DNA from 3 places in the Caballeronia sp. BCC1704 genome. Region 3 is predicted to be linked to each of the others. Evidence: predicted binding sites of a transcription regulator. Region 3 holds the regulator's gene; each other region holds the start of a gene.
What was found. The regulator HrcA, encoded in region 3, represses chaperone genes, less so after heat shock. The targets are predictions, from matches to a motif close to TTAGCACTCNNNNNNNNNGAGTGCTAA.
Positions count from the first base shown of each region.

Region 1: a site for HrcA is predicted at 3,170-3,196, ahead of rpoH (RNA polymerase sigma factor RpoH). Genes of this name have one in related genera too.
Region 2: a site for HrcA is predicted at 3,362-3,388, ahead of groES (co-chaperone GroES). Genes of this name have one in related genera too.

Region 1 covers NZ_CADFFT010000001.1:629,336-637,122, forward strand. The annotation lists gene ptsP (phosphoenolpyruvate--protein phosphotransferase) at 1-178, shown strand, start outside; gene nagE (N-acetylglucosamine-specific PTS transporter subunit IIBC) at 252-2,033, shown strand; gene rpoH (RNA polymerase sigma factor RpoH) at 2,170-3,105, opposite strand; gene HWX53_RS02970 (acyloxyacyl hydrolase) at 3,457-4,023, shown strand; gene HWX53_RS02975 (nuclear transport factor 2 family protein) at 4,069-4,452, shown strand; gene leuA (2-isopropylmalate synthase) at 4,472-6,124, opposite strand; gene HWX53_RS02985 (hypothetical protein) at 6,123-6,266, shown strand; gene ybiB (DNA-binding protein YbiB) at 6,576-7,547, opposite strand.
Region 2 covers NZ_CADFFT010000004.1:480,064-487,850, forward strand. The annotation lists gene HWX53_RS21975 (DUF72 domain-containing protein) at 1-697, shown strand, start outside; gene HWX53_RS21980 (hypothetical protein) at 786-1,169, shown strand; gene groL (chaperonin GroEL) at 1,272-2,912, opposite strand; gene groES (co-chaperone GroES) at 2,990-3,283, opposite strand; gene HWX53_RS21995 (glycosyltransferase) at 3,736-4,911, shown strand; gene HWX53_RS22000 (CopG family transcriptional regulator) at 5,566-5,988, shown strand; gene HWX53_RS22005 (PHB depolymerase family esterase) at 6,028-7,071, shown strand; partial or broken gene HWX53_RS27770 (bifunctional hydroxymethylpyrimidine kinase/phosphomethylpyrimidine kinase) at 7,415-7,533, shown strand; gene HWX53_RS22010 (hypothetical protein) at 7,567-7,787, opposite strand, start outside.
Region 3 covers NZ_CADFFT010000001.1:801,309-809,095, reverse strand. The annotation lists gene dnaK (molecular chaperone DnaK) at 1-1,477, opposite strand, end outside; gene HWX53_RS03800 (thioredoxin family protein) at 1,657-2,052, opposite strand; gene grpE (nucleotide exchange factor GrpE) at 2,072-2,674, opposite strand; gene HWX53_RS03790 (hypothetical protein) at 3,036-3,197, shown strand; gene HWX53_RS03785 (RNA-binding S4 domain-containing protein) at 3,169-3,576, opposite strand; gene hemH (ferrochelatase) at 3,602-4,669, opposite strand; gene hrcA (heat-inducible transcriptional repressor HrcA) at 4,798-5,814, opposite strand; gene HWX53_RS03770 (NAD kinase) at 6,001-6,894, shown strand; gene recN (DNA repair protein RecN) at 6,930-7,787, shown strand, end outside.

The DNA.
Region 1 (7,787 bases), 170 kb from region 3:
GCTCGTGGGCCTCGGCGTGACGGAACTGTCGGTGGATCCGTCCGCGGTGCCGGGCATCAAGGCGCGCGTGCGCAATCTCGATTACCAGCTTTGCCGTCAGCGCGCGGAAGACGTGCTCGCGCTCGAATCGGCGCAGGCAGTAAGAGCGGCCAGCCGCGAAATCTGGCCGCAGGACTAAACGCTTGATGCTTCTTTCCTAGCCACAACCCGAGCAGCAACGACAAGACCTATATTCTTTTGGAGAACCCCCGATGGACGCTAACCCGTTTGCAAAGATGCAGCGCCTAGGCCGCGCCCTGATGCTGCCGATTGCCGTTTTACCGGTGGCCGGCCTGCTGTTGCGTCTAGGCCAGCCCGATGTCTTCAACATCAAGATGATCGCCGACGCGGGCGACGCCATCTTCTCGAATCTGCCGCTCTTGTTCGCAATCGGTGTGGCGGTGGGCTTCGCGAAGGACAACAACGGCACGGCGGGTCTCGCCGGCGCGATCGGTTATCTGATCGAAACGGCCGTCATGAAGGACATTAACGACAAGCTCAACATGGGCGTGCTGTCGGGGATCATCGCGGGTATGGTCGCGGGGTACATGTACAACCGCTTCAAGGACATCAAGCTGCCCGAGTATCTGGCGTTCTTCGGCGGCAAGCGGTTCGTGCCGATCGTCACAGGCGTCGCGTGTCTCTTCATCGGCATCGTGCTGGGGTACGTGTGGCAGCCGGTGCAATCCGGCATTGACGCGGCCGGCAACTGGCTGACGACGGCCGGCGCGCTCGGCACCTTCGTGTTCGGCGTGCTGAACCGCATTCTCCTCGCGACGGGTCTGCACCACATCATCAACTCGCTCGCGTGGTTCGTGTTCGGGTCGTTCACGCCGCCCGGCGGCGGCGCGGTGGTGCACGGCGACTTGCATCGCTTCTTCGCAGGCGACCAGACGGCGGGCGGCTTCATGACCGGCTTCTTCCCGATCATGATGTTCGGCTTGCCGGCCGCGTGTCTCGCGATGTTCCATGAAGCGCCGAAGGAGCGCCGCGCGGTCGTCGGCGGCCTGCTGTTCTCGATGGCGCTGACCGCGTTCCTCACGGGCGTGACCGAGCCGATCGAATACAGCTTCATGTTCCTCGCGCCGGTGCTCTACGGCATCCACGCGGTGCTGACGGGTCTGTCGCTCGCCATTTGCTCGGCGCTCGGCATTCACCTCGGCTTCACGTTCTCGGCGGGCGCGATCGACTACGTGCTGAACTACGGCCTGTCGCAGCGCGGCTGGCTGGCAATTCCGATCGGCCTCGTGTACGGCATCGTGTATTACGGCCTGTTCCGCTTCTTTATCCGCAAGTTCAACATGGCGACGCCGGGCCGCGAGCCCGCCACGACGGACGCGCAAACCGATGCCACGCCGGTCGGCGGCTATGTGCCGGGCGACGTCGCGCCCGCAGCGGCAAGCACGCGCGCCACGAAGTACATCGCGGCGCTGGGCGGCGCGTCGAATCTGACGCTCGTCGATGCCTGCACGACGCGCCTGCGTCTCTCTGTCGTGGATACGGAAGCTGTATCGGAACCGCAATTGAAGACCATCGGCGCGCGTGGCGTGTTGAAGCGCGGCAAGACGAACGTGCAGGTCATCATCGGACCGGAAGCGGACTTGATCGCCGATGAAATTCGCGGCGAACTCGAACACTCGTCGACGCGCGGCGCGACGCCGGCTTCGTCGGCTCCCGCGCAGCCCTCGGTTGCGACGGCAGGCGTGACCGATCAGACGGCGGGCCCGCTCGATCCGGACCCGCTGCGCTGGCTCGCGGTGTTCGGCGGCGCGACTAACGTCGTTTCGCTCGATGCGGTGGCGCACACGCGTCTGCGCGTGGTCGTGCGCGATCCGTCGTCGGTGGATCGTCAGCGTCTGTCGCAACTCGATGTGGCGTGGGTGTCGGCGGACACGTTCCACATCGTCGTCGGCGCGGCAGCGCAGCGGTACGCCGCCCAGATGGCGACGCGACTCGCGGGCAACGGCGGCGGCGCGGCGCCGATGCCGGCCTGATGCGGTAAGCGGTTAGTCTTAGAAACGGCGCCTTCGGGCGCCGTTTTGTTTTCATACACGCCCCGCAGGCAAACAAAAACCCCGCTGTCTTTCGACAGCGGGGTTCGAACACGCTCGGCTTCGTTCTGCCGCGGCGTTACGCGTAGTCGTGCAGCGCGGTGCGCATCTTCTTCATGGCGCTCGCCTCGATCTGGCGAATGCGCTCCGCCGACACGCCGAACTCGTCGGCCAGTTCGTGCAGCGTCTTGCCGCCCGATCCGTCGTCCTGCACGTCGAGCCAGCGCGCCTTGATAATGCGGCGGCTACGCTCGTCGAGCGATTCCAGCGCGGTCGAAAGGCCGTCGCTTTGCAGCTTGTCGAACTGGCGCGCGGCGATCACGTTCGTCGGCTCGTTGTGCGAGTCGGCGAGATAGGCGATCGGCGCGAACGCTTCTTCGCCGTCTTCGACCTGGCCTTCCAGCGCGATATCGCCGCCCGAAAGGCGCGTTTCCATCTCCGCGACCTCTTCGCGCTTGACGTTCAGCTCGCTTGCGAGGCCGTTGATCTCGTCCGGCGTAAACGCGGCATGGCCGGTCTTGTGGCTGCGCAGGTTGAAGAACAGCTTGCGCTGCGCCTTGGTCGTCGCGACCTTCACCATGCGCCAGTTGCGCAGGATGTACTCGTGGATCTCCGCCTTGATCCAGTGCATGGCGTACGACACGAGGCGCACGTTTTGCTCCGGATCGAAGCGCTTCACCGCCTTCATCAGACCGATGTTGCCTTCCTGAATCAGGTCTGCGTGCGGCAGGCCGTAGCCCAGATAGTTGCGGGCAATCGACACGACGAGACGCAGGTGCGACAGCACGAGCTGACGCGCGGCGTTCAGGTTGCCGTGCTCGCGAAATTCGGTGGCGTACTGACGTTCCTCTGCCGGCGACAGCATCGGAATACGGTTCACTGCTTGTATGTAGGAATCGATGTTGCCGATCTGGCCGGTCAGCATCGACGACTGTGCGTACGTCAGCGCGCCTGCCGAAGATGCCTTGGCAGGTGCCGAGCCTACAACATTCGGAAGGGTCATCGCATTGGTCACGCTCATAAGCTCCTTGTCAACAATTGGCTGCGGCCGCAACGGCGGCGGCAGGCCAGTCACGATATTAGCACTCCGTCCAACTGAGTGCTAAGTGTTAGAGGGTAACGACGTGTGGGAGTTCCCACAAAACTATCGATTTTGTGGGTTTGATAGGCGGCGCGGCCGTGTGAACAAGCCGAAATTACCGAAGAAGAGCTGGTAATCGAACGATTTACCGAAATAACGCCGTAAGGCAACGAATTATTCAACCAAAACGGCAACAAACGCTGGTTTGTGCAAATATATGTCTGCCTAAATACAATGCGCCGACAACCGCTCGGCGGGACAACCACACCCTCATATGGGGCGCTCATGCAGAAAAACCAACCCTTCTGGCGCAGTTTTTTGTCTCACGGCGCCATCGCGGTTTCGCTCGGTCTCGCTTCGGCGGCAGCGCATGCCGACCGGTTCGGGCTTCAGATAGCGGGCGGCGTCGCTAACCATGACTTCAAGAAAGCCGACGTCGGCATCGTCTGGGACCCGAACCTGACGTGGTGGGAAATCGGCGGGTTTCACTTCACGCTGCTCGGCGAGGGGCACGTCGCGTACTGGCACACGAAGGAAAGCAACTCGGTGAATCCAAATGTCTGGGAGTTCGGCGTGACACCGGTGCTGCGTTTCGTGAAAAGCTCCGGCTACATTCGGCCGTTCGTGGAAGCAGGCATCGGCGTCCGGCTGCTCTCGCACGCCCGGATCACGGAAGACTACACGCTCTCCAGCGGCTTTCAGTTCGCTGATATGGTCGGCGTGGGCGCGATCTTCGGCGAGAAGCAGAACTATCAGGCCGGTTTTCGCTTCCAGCATCTCTCGAACGCGAGTATCAAAGAGCCGAATCCTGGTATAAATTTCAGCCAGCTATATCTGCAATACAACTTCTGACGGGGCGCCGGCGCATCGGTTCCCCGGCGCAAGGGGAACCGACAGATGCCGGCAAAAACCTTTGAGGCCATCCGCGGCCTGGAGCGCGACCGCTTTCGGGCGATGGTCGAGGGCGACGGCGCCGCGCTCGAAGCGCTGCTGGCCGAGAACGTCAGCTATGTCCACACCAACGGCAAGCGCGAAACGAAGCGCCAGTTCATCGACGCGATCACGGCCGGGCGCCGCCGGTATCGCCAGATCGAGATTCAGACGCAGGACGTTTTCTCTGCTGGACCCGAGACCTGTCTCGTGTCCGGCCGCGCGTTGATCGAAATGGAATCGAAGAACGGCGCGCTGCTCTTTCCCATCGCCTACACGGCGGTTCACGTGCAAACCGGCGGTCAGTGGCAACTGCTCGCGCTTCAGGCGACGCGCGTGGCGCTCGAATAGCGCGTCGCCGTCCGCGCCGTCAGGCTTCAACGGCCTCGTCCTCGCGCACTTTCCGCGCGATTCCCTTCGACCGATTCACCGCGCTCACGACCGCATCGACGACCGCGAGCGCCGGATTCGCGTGCACCGCGACGCCGAAGCGCATCGGTTCATCGGCGACGCGGCAGCCCACGAACACCGCTGTCTCGCCGCTCGCCGTCACCGTCGATTCGAACCAGCTCACGCTCGCGCCGACGTCCAGCGTCGCGGCGACCGCCTGCGCATAGTGTTCCTCGCTCGCGGCGCCTGAAGCAGGCGGCATCGCGATGTGTCGGCCGAAGACGGAAACCGCCGCCGCATCCACGCGCGATACCGGCCCGCCCGCGTCGAAATACTCGCGCTTGAACAGGGCGCAGATGGCGTCGCCGCTGATCTCCTCGCCCGATTCGTCCGCCACCGCCTGCACCGCATGACTGAACTCAATCTGCACGCGGCGCGGCGGCGTGAAGCCGAGTCCGCGTTCGAGCAGATAAGTCGCGCCGCCTTTGCCCGACTGGCTGTTCACGCGAATCACGGCGTCGTAGCTGCGGCCGAGATCGGCGGGATCGATCGGAAGATACGGCACTTCCCACGGCGTGCCGGGCACGCGCTGCGCGAAGCCTTTGCGGATCGCGTCTTGATGCGATCCGGAAAACGCGGTGAACACGAGGTCGCCCGCGTAAGGATGGCGCGGATGCACCGGAAGCTGATTGCAGCGTTCGACGACCCGCCGCACCGCGTCGATGTCCGAGAAGTCGAGGCCGGGATCGATGCCCTGCGTGTACAGATTGAGCGCGAGCGTCACCAGATCGACGTTGCCCGTGCGCTCGCCGTTCCCGAAGAGACAGCCTTCGACGCGATCCGCGCCCGCGAGGAGCGCAAGTTCCGCCGCCGCGACCGCCGTGCCGCGATCATTGTGCGGATGCACCGAGAGCACGATGCTGTCGCGAAAGCCCATGTTGCGGTCCATCCATTCGACCTGATCGGCGAAGACGTTGGGCGTGGCGGATTCGACCGTCGCCGGCAGATTGACGATCATCTTGTGATCGGGCGTCGGACGCCAGACTTGCGCGACGGCATCGCACACTTCGCGCGCGAACGACAATTCCGTCATGCTGAACGTCTCGGGCGAATACTGGTAGATCCAATGCGTGTCCGGCCGCGCCGCCGCGCATTCCTTGATGATGCGCGTGCCCTCGACCGCCAGCGCCTTCACTTCGTCCTTCGACTGATTGAACACGATGCGCCGAAACGACGGCGCGATCGCGTTGTAGAGATGCACGATGACCTTGCTCGCGCCTTCGACCGCTTCGAACGTGCGCTCGATCAGTTCGCGGCGCGATTGCACAAGCACTTCGATGGTGACGTCGTCGGGAATGCGCTTCTCGTCGATCAGCTTGCGCACGAAGTCGAAGTCGGTCTGCGACGCCGACGGGAATCCCACCTCGATTTCCTTGAAACCCGTTGCCACCAACATCTCGAAGAATTCGAGCTTGGCTGCGATGCTCATCGGCTCGATCAGCGACTGGTTGCCGTCGCGCAGATCGGTGCTCATCCAGACGGGCGCTTTCTCGATCGTGCGATTCGGCCAGCGGCGGCCATGCAGACGGACTTGCGGAAACGGGCGGTATTTCTCGGCGGGATTCGGCATCATGATCGTCGATCTCTTTCAGGACGGTTTGTGTAGCGCCTGCGAGAGCGGCCGACGCCGGCGGCTGGCCGGCTGCGGCGCGATGCACATGAAGCACGCGAAGCAGAACCGCGCGCGCGATCCCATTGCGCACCGGCGACGGTGACGCCTGCGACCAACGTGAACGTGCGCGAAGCAGCGTGCATGTGACCCTCGCGTTTTCGATTCGCGGGATGCGCGAACGAAAAACTGACGACTACTAGGTGGTAAGGAAAGAACTGCGGGAACGGCTGGCGGGAACGCGCGCCTGGCGACGCGCGCCGCTACGTCTGGCGACTTACGCTAGACGTAGCGATAGGGGCCGCGCTAGGCGGCCCGAAATAATTCGGAGGGAGGAGAATTGGGTGAAACGCATTGGCCTACTTTAAACCAGCGTTGAAGAAGGTGTCAAATGCGGATTTTCCGATTGCGGTGCCTATACCGGCCGGCGCACGACATCCGCGATCAGCTCCACCTGACGCGCGATAGCGGGCGGCACCGGCACGTCGCCCCGCATCACGTCTTCGATCCAGCGCGCGGTCGTGGCGGCATCGAGCGATTCGGGCAGTTCGACGGCGGGGGCGTCCGCCTGCGAACGCTCGGGCGCGACGAGCGTCTCGGCGTGGCCGTCGTGGAACCAGTCGATCTGCACCTGGCGGCGCGTGTCCGCGACCGCCTCGCCTTCGGTGCCGCGCGCGAGCAGCGCGCCGCCTTGCGCGGCATCCGGATGCTCGGTGAAAAGCGCGGTCAGGCTGTCGCGATATTCCGGGTGCGTGTAGTTGACGAGCCGCAGGCCCGGCTCCGCGAACGGCTGCAAAATCTTGACGAGCGTGTGCGTCGAATTGCGCACGCCCATCACGCGCCGAAGGTCCAGCAGCCGCGCGAGCTTCGGCGCGAGCGCCGTCACGGGCGCGAACGCTAGGCGGCGCGAGGCGAGGCTGTCCTCGATCTCGTCGGGCGACGCCGCATGCGGGATTCCCACTTCGGCGAAGATCGCGGCGCTCGTCACGCGACCCGGATCGTCCACCACGCCATGCACCAGCACCGGCACGCCTTCGCGCGCGAGCAGGAGCGCGAGCAGCGGCGTCAGGTTCGGCTGCTTGCGCGCGCCGTTGTAGCTCGGGATCGACACGGGGCGCGCGTGCTCGCGGCCTTCCTGCACATGCAGCGGCTCGAACGAACGATGCGCCGCCGCCAGCATCGCGGCGAGTTCGGCGGCCGTCTCGCCCTTCACGCGATACGCGAGCAGCACGGCGCCCAGTTCGACGTCGGAGACGCGGCCATCGAGCATGGCTTCGTAGAGCGAATAGGTGTCGTCACGCGAAAGCGCCCGCGCGCCGTTCGGGCCGCGCCCGATTTCCTTGATATAGCGCGCGCAGGGGAAAGAAGGAGGTGGAGTGTCGGTCATCGGAAGCGTGCGCAGAACGGGCGCTCATTTACATGGTCCTGAGCGGCGCCGTCGCGAGTGGAAGATGCGGTATGACACTCAGTATCGCATTTAAGCGCCGCTTGCAAGTTCGGGGGCCGGCATCCGGCGATATTGCGCGGCGGCTCGCAGGATGGCAGCAGGCCGTCCGAAAGCTCGCGCGCCCGCGCCGGACAAGGCTCGCCACGATTCGCGCCGGCACGTTACACTCGCTTTTTGCGA
Region 2 (7,787 bases), on a different contig from region 3:
GGTCCAGTCGAGCTTTCCCGACGAAGGCACGCATCTCGAACGCTACGCGCGCGTGCTGACGTGCGTCGAAATCAACTCGAGCTTCTATAAGCCGCATCGCGAGCAGACCTACGAGAAGTGGGCGCAGAGCGTGCCCGACTCGTTCCGCTTTTCGGTGAAGCTGCCCAAGGCGATCACGCACGACGCGCGGCTCGCCGACACCAACGAGCTCATCGACGAATTTCTGGCCGCCGCCGGCAAGCTGGGCGACAAGCTCGGCTGCTGGCTTGCGCAACTGCCGCCGAGCCTCGCGTTCGAACACGATCTGGCCGATGCCTTCTTCAAGGCGCTGCGCGAGCGCACCATGCTGCCGGTTGCCTGCGAGGCGCGCCATCCGAGCTGGTTCACCAAGGATGCGGCGGCGCTTCTGAAAGCGCATCACATCGCGTACGTGGACGCCGATCCGATTCCCGACGACTGCGAGATCAAGCATCGGGCGGACACGTCGCTCGTCTATGTGCGGCTGCACGGCTCGCCGGATCTCTACAAGTCTTCGTACGACTTCCCGTATCTCGACGATCTCGCGCGCACGCTGCAAGCCCGCGCGAAAAAGACGCCCGAGGTGTGGTGCATCTTCGACAACACGACGCTCGGCCACGCGCAGCCCAACGCGCTGCATGTGATGGAGCGTCTGCATCTTCATCATCGGAAGGCGTAGTGCCTTTCCGCTTCCGTTCGTTGCTTCCGAAGGAGATCCGCTGATGCACAAGCCGGCACGACGCTTCGCTCGCCTGATCCGAACCACGATGCTCGCCACGATTGTCTCGGCGGCGCTGCCCGTCCATGCGCAGGACGCATCGCCGCCGCCGGCCACGCCTGCGGGCGACGGCACGTTCCTGCTGACCATCTTCCTCAAGCACGACGAGTCCAAGCCGCTGCCGAAGATCAACCAGCAGTTGAAGGAACAAGGCTACTTCAAGACGTTTCCGCCGCCAGGCGTGGAAGTGGTGTCGTGGTACGTGATGATGGGCATCGGGCAAGTGGTGACGTTGCGCGTGCCGGCGGACAGGCTGCGGGAAGTGAATCGCGCGATCGAGACGACCGCGTGGGGCGGATATCACACGGAGTTTTACCCGACATACGACTACAAAGCCGCCGCGCAAAAGCTGCGCGACGAGATGAACAAATAGCTTGTCGATGGACGAAAAAAAACCTGCATCGCTGCAGGTTTTTTCTGGCATGGCGCGAGCCCCTTGCGAGACTCGCACCGATGTAATCGGGCCGAAGCCGTCTTACATGTCCATGCCCATGCCGCCCATGCCGCCGGGCATGCCGCCAGGCATCGGAGCATCTTCCTTCGGCAGTTCGGCGACGGCTGCGTCGGTCGTCAGCAGCAGGCCTGCCACCGATGCCGCGTTTTGCAGCGCCGTGCGCGTCACCTTGGTCGGGTCGACGACACCGGCTTCCACCAGGTCACCGTACTCGCCGGTTGCCGCGTTGTAGCCGTAGTTGCCCGAACCTTGAGCAACAGCCGCCACCACGACCGAGGCTTCTTCGCCGCCGTTCGTGACGATCTGGCGCAGCGGCTCTTCCATCGCACGCAGGACGATGCGGATACCCGCGTCCTGGTCCGAGTTCGCGCCCTTCAGGCCTTCGATGGCCTTGCGAGCACGGATCAGCGCGACGCCGCCGCCAGCCACGATGCCTTCTTCCACTGCTGCGCGCGTTGCGTGCAGAGCGTCTTCGACACGTGCCTTCTTTTCCTTCATTTCGACTTCGGTCGCAGCGCCGACCTTGATCACTGCCACGCCGCCGGCCAGCTTGGCCACGCGCTCTTGCAGCTTCTCACGGTCGTAGTCCGACGTCGCTTCTTCGATCTGCTTGCGCACTTGCTTCACGCGCGCTTCGATGTTCACGGCTTCGCCAGCGCCGTCGATGATCGTCGTGTTTTCCTTGCCCACTTCGATGCGCTTGGCTTGACCCAGCTCTTGCAGCGTCGCCTTTTCCAGCGTCAGGCCGGTTTCTTCCGCGATGACTTGACCGCCGGTCAGGATCGCGATGTCTTCCAGCATGGCCTTGCGACGGTCGCCGAAGCCCGGAGCCTTGACAGCAACGGTCTTCAAAATGCCGCGGATGTTGTTGACGACCAGCGTTGCGAGCGCTTCGCCTTCGACGTCTTCAGCGATGATCAGCAGCGGACGGCCGGCCTTCGCGACTTGTTCCAGCACCGGCAGCAGATCGCGGATGTTGGAAACCTTCTTGTCGTGCAGCAGCACGAACGGGTTTTCCAGAACGGCGACTTGCTTGTCCGGGTTGTTGATGAAGTACGGCGACAGGTAGCCGCGGTCGAACTGCATGCCTTCCACGACGTCCAGCTCGTCTTGCAGCGACTTGCCGTCTTCGACGGTGATCACGCCTTCCTTGCCGACCTTGTCCATGGCTTCAGCGATGCGCTCGCCGATGGACGTGTCGCTGTTCGCCGAGATCGAGCCGACTTGCGCGATTTCCTTGTTCGTCGTGCAGGGCTTGCTGATCTTGCGCAGTTCTTCGATGGCTGCTGCGACGGCCTTGTCGATGCCGCGCTTCAGGTCCATCGGGTTCATGCCCGATGCGACGTACTTCATGCCTTCGCGAACGATGGACTGTGCGAGCACGGTAGCGGTCGTGGTGCCGTCACCTGCGTTGTCGCTGGTCTTGGAAGCGACTTCCTTGACCATTTGCGCGCCCATGTTTTGGAGCTTGTCCTTCAGTTCGATTTCCTTCGCGACCGAGACACCGTCCTTGGTGACCGTCGGGCCGCCGAACGAACGCTCGAGCACGACATTGCGGCCCTTCGGACCCAGCGTGACCTTGACCGCGTTGGCCAGAATGTTCACGCCTTCGACCATCTTGGCGCGTGCGGAATCGCCGAAAGTGACTTCTTTAGCTGCCATATCCAGACTCCTTGATTCGATTCAGTGTGCCGGCCCGCCGCCCTTTCGGCGCGAAGCCCGGCGTACAGGAAGAATGCTTACTTGTTGACCAGAACGGCCATGATGTCTTCTTCGCGCATGACGAGCAGTTCCTGCCCGTCGACCTTGACGGTCTGGCCGGCGTATTTGCCGAAGAGCACGCGGTCGCCCACCTTCACGTCGAGGGCGTTTTGCGTGCCCTTGTCATCGCGCTTGCCCGGGCCGACGGCCAGGACTTCGCCTTGATCCGGCTTTTCTGCCGCTGCTTCCGGGATCACGATGCCCGATGCGGTCTTGGTTTCCTGGTCCAGACGTTTGACGATGACGCGATCGTGCAAAGGACGAAGGTTCATACACACTCCTCTCTTGAATGAGACTGAAAACGCGGGAAAGCCCGTCTTTTGGGCGGAGCCCGCCGGACGGAAATCTTGTTAGCACTCTCGTGCAGTGAGTGCCAATTATATGGACCGGATTTGACAATTTCAAGGAGGGAGGGAGACGGCTTCGGACGTGTGCGCGCGGTCATGTTCATAAAGCGTCTAGACTGGATCAGTGACAGCTTCGCTGCCATCGCTGGCGGGCCGCGGCGCCTGCGAGCGGGCGCGTTCCGGTCCTCGAGACGAAATCTTTGGTCGCGGGCGCTCGTCTTTGCCTCTCGGCAACTGCGGTAGCATGGCAGCTTCGCCCTTCTCTTTTCGACGAACGCGTTCCCACAGTGCCGACTGCCGCTCTTCCCGCAAGCCCAATCGCAAGCCAAGCCGACTCCGAAACCAACGCACGGCCGCCAGCGGGCGAACGTGTGCCGGTGCTTTTCCATATCGTCGACTTCAACGACGGCGGGATCGAATCGTCGCTCATCCAGTGGCTGCGGGTCTTCGACCGTGAGCGCTTCAGCGTCACGCTGTCCGTGATGCATTCCTCCCCGGCGTTCGAGAGCCGCTTTCGGGCGCTCGTGCCGCCGGATGTCGGCATCGAGATCCTCGCTGATAAGCAATGGCTCAATTACTTTCAGACGCGACGTTACGCGCGCAAGCTGAGCAAGCTCGGGCGCGTGGGGCGTGACGTCTTCAACACGCTCTCTGTGCGGCCCTATGTGAAGCGACGCATTCAAGCACTGGCGCGGCGGCACGCGCTGATCGTCGATTTCGACATGTCGCTGCGCCGCCTGGCGGGCCAGTTCGGCACGGCGTGGCTCGGCGTCAACCACTTTAGCTTCGATGCGCGGCTGGGCGACCGTCCGCGCAAGAAGCGCCGGCTCGCGGCGCAGTTCGCGCGTTACGACGGCGTGGCCGCGCTGAATCAGCACATGGCCGATGAAGCGCGCCGCATGTTCGGCGACGGGCTGCAGCGGCTGTTCGTGCTGCCGAACGCCATCGATATAGAACGTATTCGCCGCGACGCGCTGGCGACCGAAAAGCCGCTGTGCGATGCGCCGTACATCGTGTCCGTCGCGCGACTCGACGAAATCCAGAAGGACCATCGCACATTGCTGCGGGCTTACGCGCGGCTCGTGAGTGCCGGCGATATCGCGGAGCATCTGGTGATCGTCGGCGACGGCGCGTTTCGCGGCGAACTCGAAGGGCTCGCAGACGCGCTCGGTATCGCCGCGCGCGTGCACTTCGCGGGTTATCGCAACAACCCGCACGCGCTGGTCGCCAGCGCGCGCGTTCTGGTGCTCAGTTCGCGCTACGAGGGCATGCCGATGGTGCTGCTCGAGGCGCTCGCGCTGGGCACGCCCGTGATAGCGAGCGATTGCCCGACCGGCCCGCGCGAGATTCTCGGCGACGGCCGCTTCGGCATCTTGTTTCCGATCGGAGCGGACGACGAACTCGCCGAAGCCATGCGCCGCCTGATCACTGACGAAACGTTGATGCATCGCATGCGCGCGCGTGCGCTGGAACGCGCTGAAGAGTACGGCATTGCAGCCAGCAACGAGCGTTTTGCGCGATGCGTGTCGGAACTGACGAGTGCGAGGCGCTAGCGGCCGCTTGTTTTCTGTACGGCCGCATGGGCCGCGCTACTGGCACGCTCGCAATGCGGACCCGCGTCGACAGGCTTGCCGCACGCCTACGCGACTGGCGCTTGGCAACAGGATTCACAGTTCGAGCGGACTAGGAACTCGCGAGCGCCATGCGCCGCTTGCTTACCGACGATGCGTTGAGCAATCGCATGCGCCAAAGCGCGCTGGAACGCGCTGAGGAATACGGTATCGCGGCCAGCAACGAGCGTTTTGCGCAATGCGTCGCCAAACTGACGCGTGCGAGGCGCTAGCGACTGGCTGAGTCGCGTACAGCCGCCGGGGCCGCGCTACCGGCAAGCTCGCAGTGCGGGCCTCGCGTCGACAGGCTTGCCGCGCGGCCACGTGACCGGCGTCGGCCAACTGATCCCGAAGGGCGCCGCGCCGCTAATTCCAAGCCTTGCCGCGCCGGTTACGCCGACAACGCGGTTCGCCGCACAAAGCGGCGACTAGCCATTAGTTATCACGAGAAGGCAGTTCCCTCCTCCGCCGCAGATTGCGCAACCGCGCCGCCATATCCCGCTGCGCGACGCGACCGCGCGCTTTAAAAAATGCGAACTGCCACTTGAAAACCCGCCGCTGACCATCCACCTAGATGGCAGCAGGATGGAGCCCCTTATGCCCGTACAACCAAACGACCTCACCCGCTCAAAAGGCGGCGACACCGAAAAAATCACGATCAACCTCGGCCCCGTCGACCTCGGCCAGATCGATCTGCTCGTCGAAGAAGGCTTTTACTCGAACCGCACGGACCTGATCCGCACGGCTATCCGCAATCAACTCGCGGTGCACGCGTCCGTCGTTCGGGAAACGGCGACCCGGCGTGCGCTCGTGCTCGGGCTTCAATATTTCTCCAGACAGGACCTGGAAGCGGTGCGCGCGGCCAATGAACGGCTGAAGATTCAGGTGCTGGGCCTCGCGAGCATCGCCGCCGACGTTTCCCCCGAACTCGCGCTTGCCACCATCGAATCGATTCTGGTTCGAGGTGCCCTTCACGCATCGCCGGCCGTCAAGGCCGCGCTTGCAGACCGGATCCGCTGATTGCGGCTCGACCGCTCTGCATCCGAAACCGGACAAGACATGAAACTGAACGAAGGTTTTCTCGACTCGATGAAAGAGGCTTTTCAGCTCTTTCAGAACGGCAACAGCGATGCCGCCACCGACGTCGTCAAGCGCGCGATGCGCGGCGACCATGCCCACGCGGAGTCCTCCGCGCCCGCGTCCGGGCTCTCACGCTTCACCGAACGCCTCAAGACGCCCGCGCGCGCCGAACCGCAGCCCGAAGTGGAAGATCGCGGGCACTTCAGCACGCGCCGCTACGCGAATGCCGCCGGTCAGCGCGACTACAAGCTTTATGTGCCGAGCGGTTATCGCAACGAGCCATTGCCGCTCGTCGTGATGCTGCACGGCTGCACGCAGAACGCCGACGACTTCGCGGCCGGCACGCAAATGAACGCGCTCGCGGAACGGCAGCCGTGCATCGTCGCGTACCCGGTTCAGCCGCAAAGCGCGAATGCATCGAAATGCTGGAACTGGTTCAAGCCGTCCGACCAGCAGCGCGACGCGGGCGAGCCGTCGCTGATAGCCGGCATCACGCGCGAAATCATGGCCACTCACAATGTGGATGCGAAGCGCGTCTACGTCGCGGGCTTGTCGGCGGGCGGTGCGATGGCGGCGATCATGGCGCAACGCTATCCCGACTTGTACGCGGCAGCGGGCGTTCACTCGGGACTGCCCGCCGGACACGCGCACGATCTGCCGTCCGCGCTCGCCGTCATGCGCGGCGGCGAAGGCAAGGCGGCGGCGTCGGGGGCCGTTCGCTGTCCGCTGATCGTCTTTCACGGCGATGCAGACGCCACCGTGAATCACGTCAACGCGCGCCGAGTCGTCGAAGGCTTTGTTGCGAGCGGGCCGGAGCGCCGCATGGCGGGCGTGGCGGGAACTCGCCAGCATTCGGTGCAGCAGTTCGTATCGCCCGATGGGCTGCCCGCCGAACTGTGGACGCTTCACGGCGCACCCCACGCGTGGTCCGGCGGCAGCGCGCGCGGCACTTACACCGACCCGAGCGGACCGGACGCCAGCGCCGAGATGCTGCGCTTCTTTTTCGCGCATCCGAAGAACTAGGCAGGTTTCATCGCGGCTCATGCTTCGCGAGACGCCGCACCCGCATGCGACACGGCAACTGCGCGAGCGAAGCGCGCGTTGGGCGGCCGTTACGCATGGCGCCTGTTCTCGTCGAGCCTGTGGCGGGGTTAGCGAGCGCCGCATTTGTCGGCCGGAGGCCGGCCCAGCACCGTGAAGCGTTCCCGAACCGCTTGCGGTGTAAGCACGGGAACCGGCATTGCGGCCGAGAGGAGAGAGCTCCCAGGCGAAACGTCATGCGTCGCTTGATTCGGCGCCGTCTGCTCACGGCATGATCGACGCACGGTACGTTGGCGGGTCGAACCTCTCGTGATACTGACGCACATTGGTGCGTCAGGGCGAGGCGCTGCTTGCCTCGGGCGCGCGCGCCGTGCTGATGAAGCACGGGCATCTGGCATCGGCGGACAGTCCGACTAGCTGATCGAAACGACGGGCGCGCTGCGGTTTGCCGGCGCGCACGCCAATCGGCGGGCCGTGTCAGCGACAATCGCGCCGCTCATACAGCGACCATTCGCCCTCTTGCACGACCTGAACGACATCGCATTCATTGTTGACGAAAAAATTCTCCGGTACGGGCCCCGCCTTGTGCACGAAGAAATACCGATACTGCCGCCCGTTGTCTTTCGTCCAGTCGAAGCGCCGGGGATCGCCTTCGAGCGCCGGGGGTTGCAAAGGCAGCATCCCCGGTTTGAAGCGCG
Region 3 (7,787 bases):
CCTTGTCCTTCGCGCCGACGTGCAGAATGCCGTTCGCGTCGATGTCGAAAGTCACTTCGATCTGCGGCACGCCACGCGGTGCGGGTGGAATGCCTTCGAGGTTGAACTCGCCGAGCAACTTGTTGCCTGCGGCCATCTCGCGCTCGCCCTGGAACACCTTGATCGTCACGGCGCTCTGGTTGTCGTCCGCCGTCGAATACACTTGCGAGTGCTTCGTCGGGATCGTGGTGTTCTTGTTGATCATCTTCGTCATCACACCGCCGAGCGTCTCGATGCCGAGCGAAAGCGGAGTCACGTCGAGCAGCAGCACGTCCTTGCGGTCGCCCGACAGAACCTGACCTTGAATCGCGGCGCCCACGGCCACGGCTTCGTCCGGGTTCACGTCACGGCGCGGTTCCTTGCCGAAGAACTCCTTCACCTTTTCCTGCACCTTCGGCATGCGCGTCATGCCGCCGACGAGAATCACGTCGTCGATTTCACCGACCTTCACGCCTGCATCCTTAATAGCGATGCGGCACGGTTCGATCGTGCGCTCGATCAGGTCTTCCACGAGCGCTTCGAGCTTCGCGCGGGTGATCTTGAGGTTCAGGTGCTTCGGACCCGACGCGTCCGCCGTGATGTACGGCAGGTTGATTTCGGTCTGCGCCGTGGACGACAGTTCGATCTTCGCCTTCTCAGCGGCTTCCTTCAGGCGTTGCAGCGCGAGCACGTCCTTCGACAGATCGACGCCCTGCTCCTTCTTGAACTCGCCGATGATGTAATCGATGATGCGCTGGTCGAAGTCTTCGCCGCCCAGGAACGTGTCGCCGTTCGTCGACAGCACTTCGAACTGCATTTCGCCGTCCACATCCGCGATTTCGATGATCGAGATATCGAACGTGCCGCCGCCCAGGTCGAACACGGCGATCTTGCGGTCGCCCTTTTCAGCCTTGTCGAGGCCGAACGCGAGCGCGGCTGCCGTCGGTTCGTTGATGATGCGCTTGACTTCCAGACCGGCGATGCGGCCGGCGTCCTTGGTTGCCTGACGCTGGCTGTCGTTGAAGTACGCCGGAACCGTGATGACGGCTTCCGTCACCGGCTCGCCGAGGTAATCTTCAGCGGTCTTCTTCATCTTGCGCAGCACTTCCGCCGAGATTTGCGGCGGCGCGAGCTTCTGGCCGTGCGCTTCGACCCATGCGTCGCCATTGTCGGCCTTGACAATCTTGTAGGGCATCAGGCCGATGTCCTTCTGCACTTCCTTCTCTTCGAAGCGGCGGCCGATCAGGCGCTTGACAGCGTACAGCGTGTTGCGCGGATTCGTGACCGACTGACGCTTGGCAGGCGCGCCGACGAGGATCTCGTTGTCATCCATGTACGCGATGATCGACGGCGTGGTGCGCGCGCCTTCCGAGTTCTCGATGACCTTGACCTGATTGCCTTCCATCAGCGCCACGCACGAGTTCGTGGTGCCGAGGTCGATGCCGATGATTTTGCCCATTTTTATACTCTCCTAGCTTTGATCGCTTTGGCGCTGCGGCCGGAAAACGCCGGCTTTTGCGGCCGATTCAACGGGCCGAACGCCCAAAATTCATACCTGTACGCAAGATAAGAGCGCCGGTTTCGTTTTCAAGACCCTGAGTGCAATGCGGTCTATAACTTTTTGCGCTCCGGCTCGCGTCATTCCTTTGCCGCCGCCGCGCGGATTTTTTCGCGCGCCGCCGCGACCGCCGCCTCGAACTGCGCAAGACCGTGCCAGCCGGTCGCGCGGCCGAGCCGCTTGCCGCGGTGAAAGAAGAACCACGTCGGCACGCCGTGCAACATGAAGCGGCGGCCTAGCTCCCGATGCTCGTACACATTGCTGTGAAACCACTTCAGTCCGAGCGCGCGAATGGCGTCGGGCTGCGCGAGCATCGCCTTTTTCGCGATCTCGCAGTTGAAGCAGTCGAGGCCCCAGAAGAACACGACGGCCAGTTCGTCGCCCGCCGACGCCAGCCCGCCGTCGAAGCCGGCGGCGTCCAGTTCCTGCATCTCGAAGACGGAGAAAGCGGTCGAATCGACGGGCACGTTGGCCATGATCGCGAACCTCGCGGGCTTACTTCGGCGCAGCGACGGTGACGAGCGCCGGACGCAGCACGCGATCGGCGATGATGTAGCCCTTCTGCAGCACTGCAACGATGGTGTTCGGCTCTTGATCCGCCGGCACCATCGAGATGGCCTGATGACGATGCGGGTCGAACTTCTCGCCGACCGGATTCAGCGCGACGACGCGGCCCTTTTCCAGCGCGCCCGTCAACTGGCGCAGCGTCAGTTCGACGCCTTCGCGCACCTTGGCGAGGTCCGTGGACTGATCGGCGAGCGCGGCTTCGAGGCTGTCGAGCACCGGCAGCAGGTTTTCAGCGAAGTTCTCGATGGCGAACTTGTGCGCCTTCGCCACGTCTTCCTGGCCGCGGCGGCGTACGTTCTCCGTTTCAGCCTTTGCCCGGAGGAATTCTTCCTGCAGCGCGGCCACGCGAGCCTGCGCTTCCGCCAGTGCCGTTTCGGTGGCGTTCGTGCTGTTGGTGGCGGCTTCCGGCGCAGCAGTGCCGTCTGCCGAGGCGGCCTGCCCGCCTGCCTGATTCAAGTCGGCGGCCTGGCGCGCGTTTTCGTCGGCGGGCGTGGGGTTCTGGCTCGCTGAATTCTCTTGCGTGTTTTCCATGTCGCTGAGTGTCATTACCGTGATTGGATGGATCGGGAGGCCGCCAGCCATCGAAGGCCGGCGCGCTTCCTCGCGCTAGCTGCCGAAATTGGGGCAGCGGAAAAGTTTTCAAGGGTTTGTCAGATCAAAATTGAACGTCAGTGTGCCAGCCCGGGCGCGCGCGAAATAAGCGGTAACGGACGTTTCGCCGCATCGCGTAAATTGAGATTGAGGGAATCGAGCGGCTCACCTACACTTCGATCAAGCACCGCAGGACGCACGTTTACCCTAATCCTACGATTGCTTCAAACCGCTTACGCGTCGCCAATTTCCTGATCCTCGCGCGGTCGTCCAGCCGCCGTTCCCGTTTCCCGGGGGTACCATGAAACTGACCTTTGCCATCGCGGTGGTCGCCCTGGTACTCGTCGCGGGAACCACGACCATCTGCATGTCCGGCGCCCTGACCGCCCGCACCACCGAGTACGGCGGCGTTCACGCGACGGTCGAAGAATTCTTCAATCCGAACCTGAAAATCTGTCGATGATGCGGCGGTCGCGCTTCGTCGGCCTGCCCTGCATGCCGGCGGCGGGCTCGCGAAACGTCTTGCGCCGTTCCGCTTCCGCGAGCCGCTTGGTCCGGCCTTCGTCGGTCTCGGCGTAGAGCGTCTGCGCCACCGGCGCGGGACCGCGCACGTCGCACAGGCCGAGCACCTGCACCTGCCAGACGATCCGCTCGATATCGATCTCGACGATATCACCCACCCGCACGTCCTTCGACGGCTTCACGTTCGCGCCGCCGATCCTCACGCGGCCTTTCTCCACTGCGTCGCTCGCGAGCGAGCGCGTCTTGAAGAAACGCGCGGCCCACAGCCATTTGTCGATGCGCAGGCGCGCGCCCGGTTCCGTCGTGATCTTGTAATTCATGGTGATTCTCGTGCGATGAGCGGTTTCAGGCCGCCACCGTCACCGGTTGCGTGGCCTGTACAGGCCATCCTTGCAGATGTTGTGCCGCGATCTCGCCTAACGCCTTGATCCACGCCGGCGACGCGTTCAGGCAAGCGATGCGGTGGAATTCCTTGCCGCCCGCCTTCAGGAATTCGTCGCGCACTTCGATGCCGATTTCCTCGATCGTTTCCAGGCAGTCCGCCGTGAAGCCGGGGCAGAACACGTCCACGCGCTTCACGCCGGCCGCGCCCAGTTCCGCGAGGGTCGGCGCGGTGTATGGCTGCAGCCACTCCGCGCGGCCGAAGCGCGACTGGAACGTCACGCGGCATTCCACCGGCGTGAGCCCCAGCGCGGAGGCGAGCAGCGAGCCGGTCAACTGGCATTGGTCATGGTACGGGTCGCCGAGATCCATGGTCCGCTTCGGCACGCCGTGAAAACTCAACACGAGCTTGTCGCCCGAGGCGAAGTCCGGCTGGCCGTGCAGCCGCCAGTAGTCACGCACCTGCTCGGCGAGCGCCGCGATGTACGCGGGATGGTCCGCGTAATGGCGAATGGTGCGGATCTCCGGCTGATTGCGCACGCGCTTGAGCGCAGTGAAGGCGTCGTCGAAAGCCGTGGCCGTGGTCGACGACGAATACTGCGGATACATCGGCACGAGCAGGATGCGATCGGCGCCTTCCAGCTTCAGCTGATTCAGCATGGCGCCGATGCCCGGCGTGCCGTAGCGCATCGCGTAATCGACGATGACGTGATAATCGTTCGCCGCAAAAAGCCGCCGCAAGCCTTCGACCTGCCGCTCCGTATAGACACGCAACGGCGAGCCTTCGGGCATCCACACCTGCGCGTATTTTTTTGCCGATGCCCGCCCGCGAAACGGCAGGATGATGCCGCGCAGAATGATTTGCCAGATAAACGACGGAATTTCGACGACGCGCGGATCGCTCAGAAACTGCGCGAGATATTTGCGCACCGCTCGCGGCGTGGGCGCGTCCGGCGTGCCGAGATTGATCAGCAGCACCGCGACGCGATGCGAGGCGCTGGGCTGCGAGGGCAACTCGAGGTCGAAACGCATAGGGCAAGGCGGCCGAAAGTCATCGAAAGGTGACGGCCATTATAGCGGCGCGTTCCAGCACGCTGCATCGGCCGAACGGCCTAGTGGCGGCGCGTTCGGCGGCGCGGCAAGATGCCCGCAAAGACGCGTTATTGCTGGCTGAGCGACATCGACAGCAGGCGCGCCGTGATATCGACGATGGGAATCACGCGGTTGTAGGCCATGCGCGTCGGGCCGATCACGCCGAGCGTGCCGACGATCTTGCCGTTCACTTCGTACGGCGCGGTCACGACGCTCATCTCCTCGATCGGCACGAGATTCGATTCCCCGCCGATGAAAATCTGCACGCCTTGCGCGTGACTCGATACATCCAGCAATTGCAGGAGGCTCGTCTTTTGGTCGAAGAGGTCGAAGAGTTTGCGCAGCCGCGCCATGTCCGACGAAAGGTCCGCGACTTCGAGCAGGTTGCGCTCGCCGGAAATCAGCACGGTCTCGCCGGGATCGGTTTCGGCCGTGCTCGCGACGACCGCCGCTTGCATCAGCGTGGTCATGTCGCCGCGCAACTGGTCGATTTCCTCGCGCAGCCGGCGGCGCACTTCGTCGAAGGACAGGCCCGCGAAATGCGCGTTGATGTAATTGGAGGCTTCCGTGAGTTGCGAGGGCGAGTAGTCGCGCTGCGTGGCCATCATGCGGTTTTGCACGTCGCCTTCCGGCGTCACGATGATGAGCAGAATGCGCTTGTCCGACAGCCGCATGAACTCGATCTGCTTGAACATGTGGCTGCGCCGCGGCGTGAGGATCACGCCTGCGAACGAGGACAGGCTGGACAGCACGCTCGCCGCCGCAGCGACGATCTTCTGCGGCTCCTCGCCTTGCAGACGCGTCTTGACGGCCGTGGTCATCGCCTCGTCCTGCGGGGCTTCGACCGTGAGCATGGTGTCGACGAACAGGCGATAGCCGCGCGGCGTGGGAATGCGCCCAGCGGACGTGTGCGGACTGGCGACGAGGCCGAGGTCCTCGAGGTCCGACATCACGTTGCGGATGGTGGCGGGACTCAGTTCGAGGCCGGAGTGACGTGATAACGTGCGCGAACCGACCGGCTGACCTTCGGCGATGTAACGCTCGATCAACGTTTTCAGGAGGGTTTGTGCACGTGGGTCTAGCATGGGCAAATTTTAACGCAACGTGTCAAAGCGCGGCGACGGCCGCCGCCGCGGGCTCGCGCCGTTTCGGGCTGCGTCCGGCGGCGCGCCGATCGTTCAATGTCCGCTCCATTCTAGCGACAAACCGGAGCTGCCTGAGACCGCGCGGCCCCGGTTCTTTTCGCCTCCCACCTATGGTGTAATGCCGGCATGGAAATTGGCCAATTCAAGACCGTCGCTCTGGTCGGGCGCACCAACACGCCCGGCATCGAGGCGCCGCTGCGATCGCTCGCGGAGCACATTGCGAACCAGGGCTTCGACGTGGTGTTCGAAGCCGGCACCGCGAAGGATGTCGGCGTGACCGACTATCCCGCGCTGTCCATCGCGGAGATCGGCGCGCGGGCGGATGTCGCTGTCGTTCTCGGCGGCGACGGCACCATGCTCGGCGTGGGCCGTCAGCTCGCGCCGTACAGAACGCCGCTCATCGGCGTGAATCACGGGCGGCTCGGGTTCATCACGGACATTCCGCTCAAGGAAATGCGCGAACGCGTGCCGCAAATGCTCGCGGGACAATTCGAGCGCGAGGAGCGCAGCCTGCTCGAAGCGCGCATCGTGCGCAACGACAAGCCGATCTATCACGCGCTCGCGTTCAACGACGTGGTCGTGAATCGCAGCGGCTTCTCGGGCATGGCGGAGTTGCGCGTCTCGGTGGACGGGCACTTCATGTACAACCAGCGCTCCGACGGGCTGATCGTCGCGACGCCGACGGGCTCCACGGCGTACGCGCTGTCTTCCGCCGGGCCGATCCTGCATCCGCAACTGCAAGGCTTCGTGCTCGTGCCGATCGCCCCGCACTCGCTCTCGAACCGTCCGATCGTGCTGCCCGACGACTCGAAGGTCACCATTCAGATCATCGGCGGGCGCGACGTGAACGTGAACTTCGACATGCAGTCGTTCACCGCGGTCGAACTGAACGACGCCATCGAGGTGCGGCGCTCCCGGCACACCGTGCCGGTGCTGCATCCGGTCGGCTACAGCACGTACGCCACGCTGCGCAAGAAACTGCACTGGAACGAGCATCCCTCGCAGGACTCGTCTGTCTGACCGCACAACTTTGCCGAACCCTTCCCGAAGCGTCCATGCTCCGTCATCTCTCCATTCGAGACTTCGTCATCGTCGCCGCGCTCGACATCGAATTCGATTCGGGCTTCACGGTTTTTTCGGGTGAAACCGGCGCGGGCAAATCGATTCTGATCGACGCCCTCGCCCTCACGCTCGGCGCGCGCGCCGATGCGAGCGTCGTGCGCACCGGCGAGCCGCGCGCGGACATCACCGCCGAGTTCGGCACGCACGCGCAGGTCATTCGCTGGCTCGACGAGCACGCGCTCTCGCAAGACGGCGACACGGTGATGCTGCGCCGCGTGATCGATTCGAGCGGCCGCTCGCGCGCATTCATCAACGGCACGCCGGCGACGCTCACGCAATTGCGCGAAGTGGGCGAGATGCTCGTGGATATCCACGGCCAGCACGCGCATCAGTTATTGATGCGGCCCGACGCGCAGCGCGAATTGTTCGATACGCACGCCGGTCTGGTCGATACGGCCGCCGCCGTGAATCGCGCGTGGCGGGCTTGGCGCGAGGCGCAGCAGGCCGTCGATGCCGCGCAAAGCCGCGACCGCGAACTGCAACTTGAGCGCGAACGCCTTGCCTGGCAACTCAGCGAATTCGACAAGCTCGCGCCGCAGCCGGGCGAATGGGAGGAAGTGAGCGCGGAGCATCATCGGCTGTCGCATTCGGCGAGTCTCATCGACGGCGTGCAGAACGCGCTCGGCGCGCTGTCCGAATCCGATGACGCGATGATTTCCCAGCTCGGCGCCATCATTTCGAAGCTGCGCGCTCTCGCCGATATCGACCCGGCGCTCAACGATGCGCTCGCCTCGCTCGAACCGGCCGAGATCCAGTTGCAGGAGGCGTCATACTCGCTGTCGCACTATGCG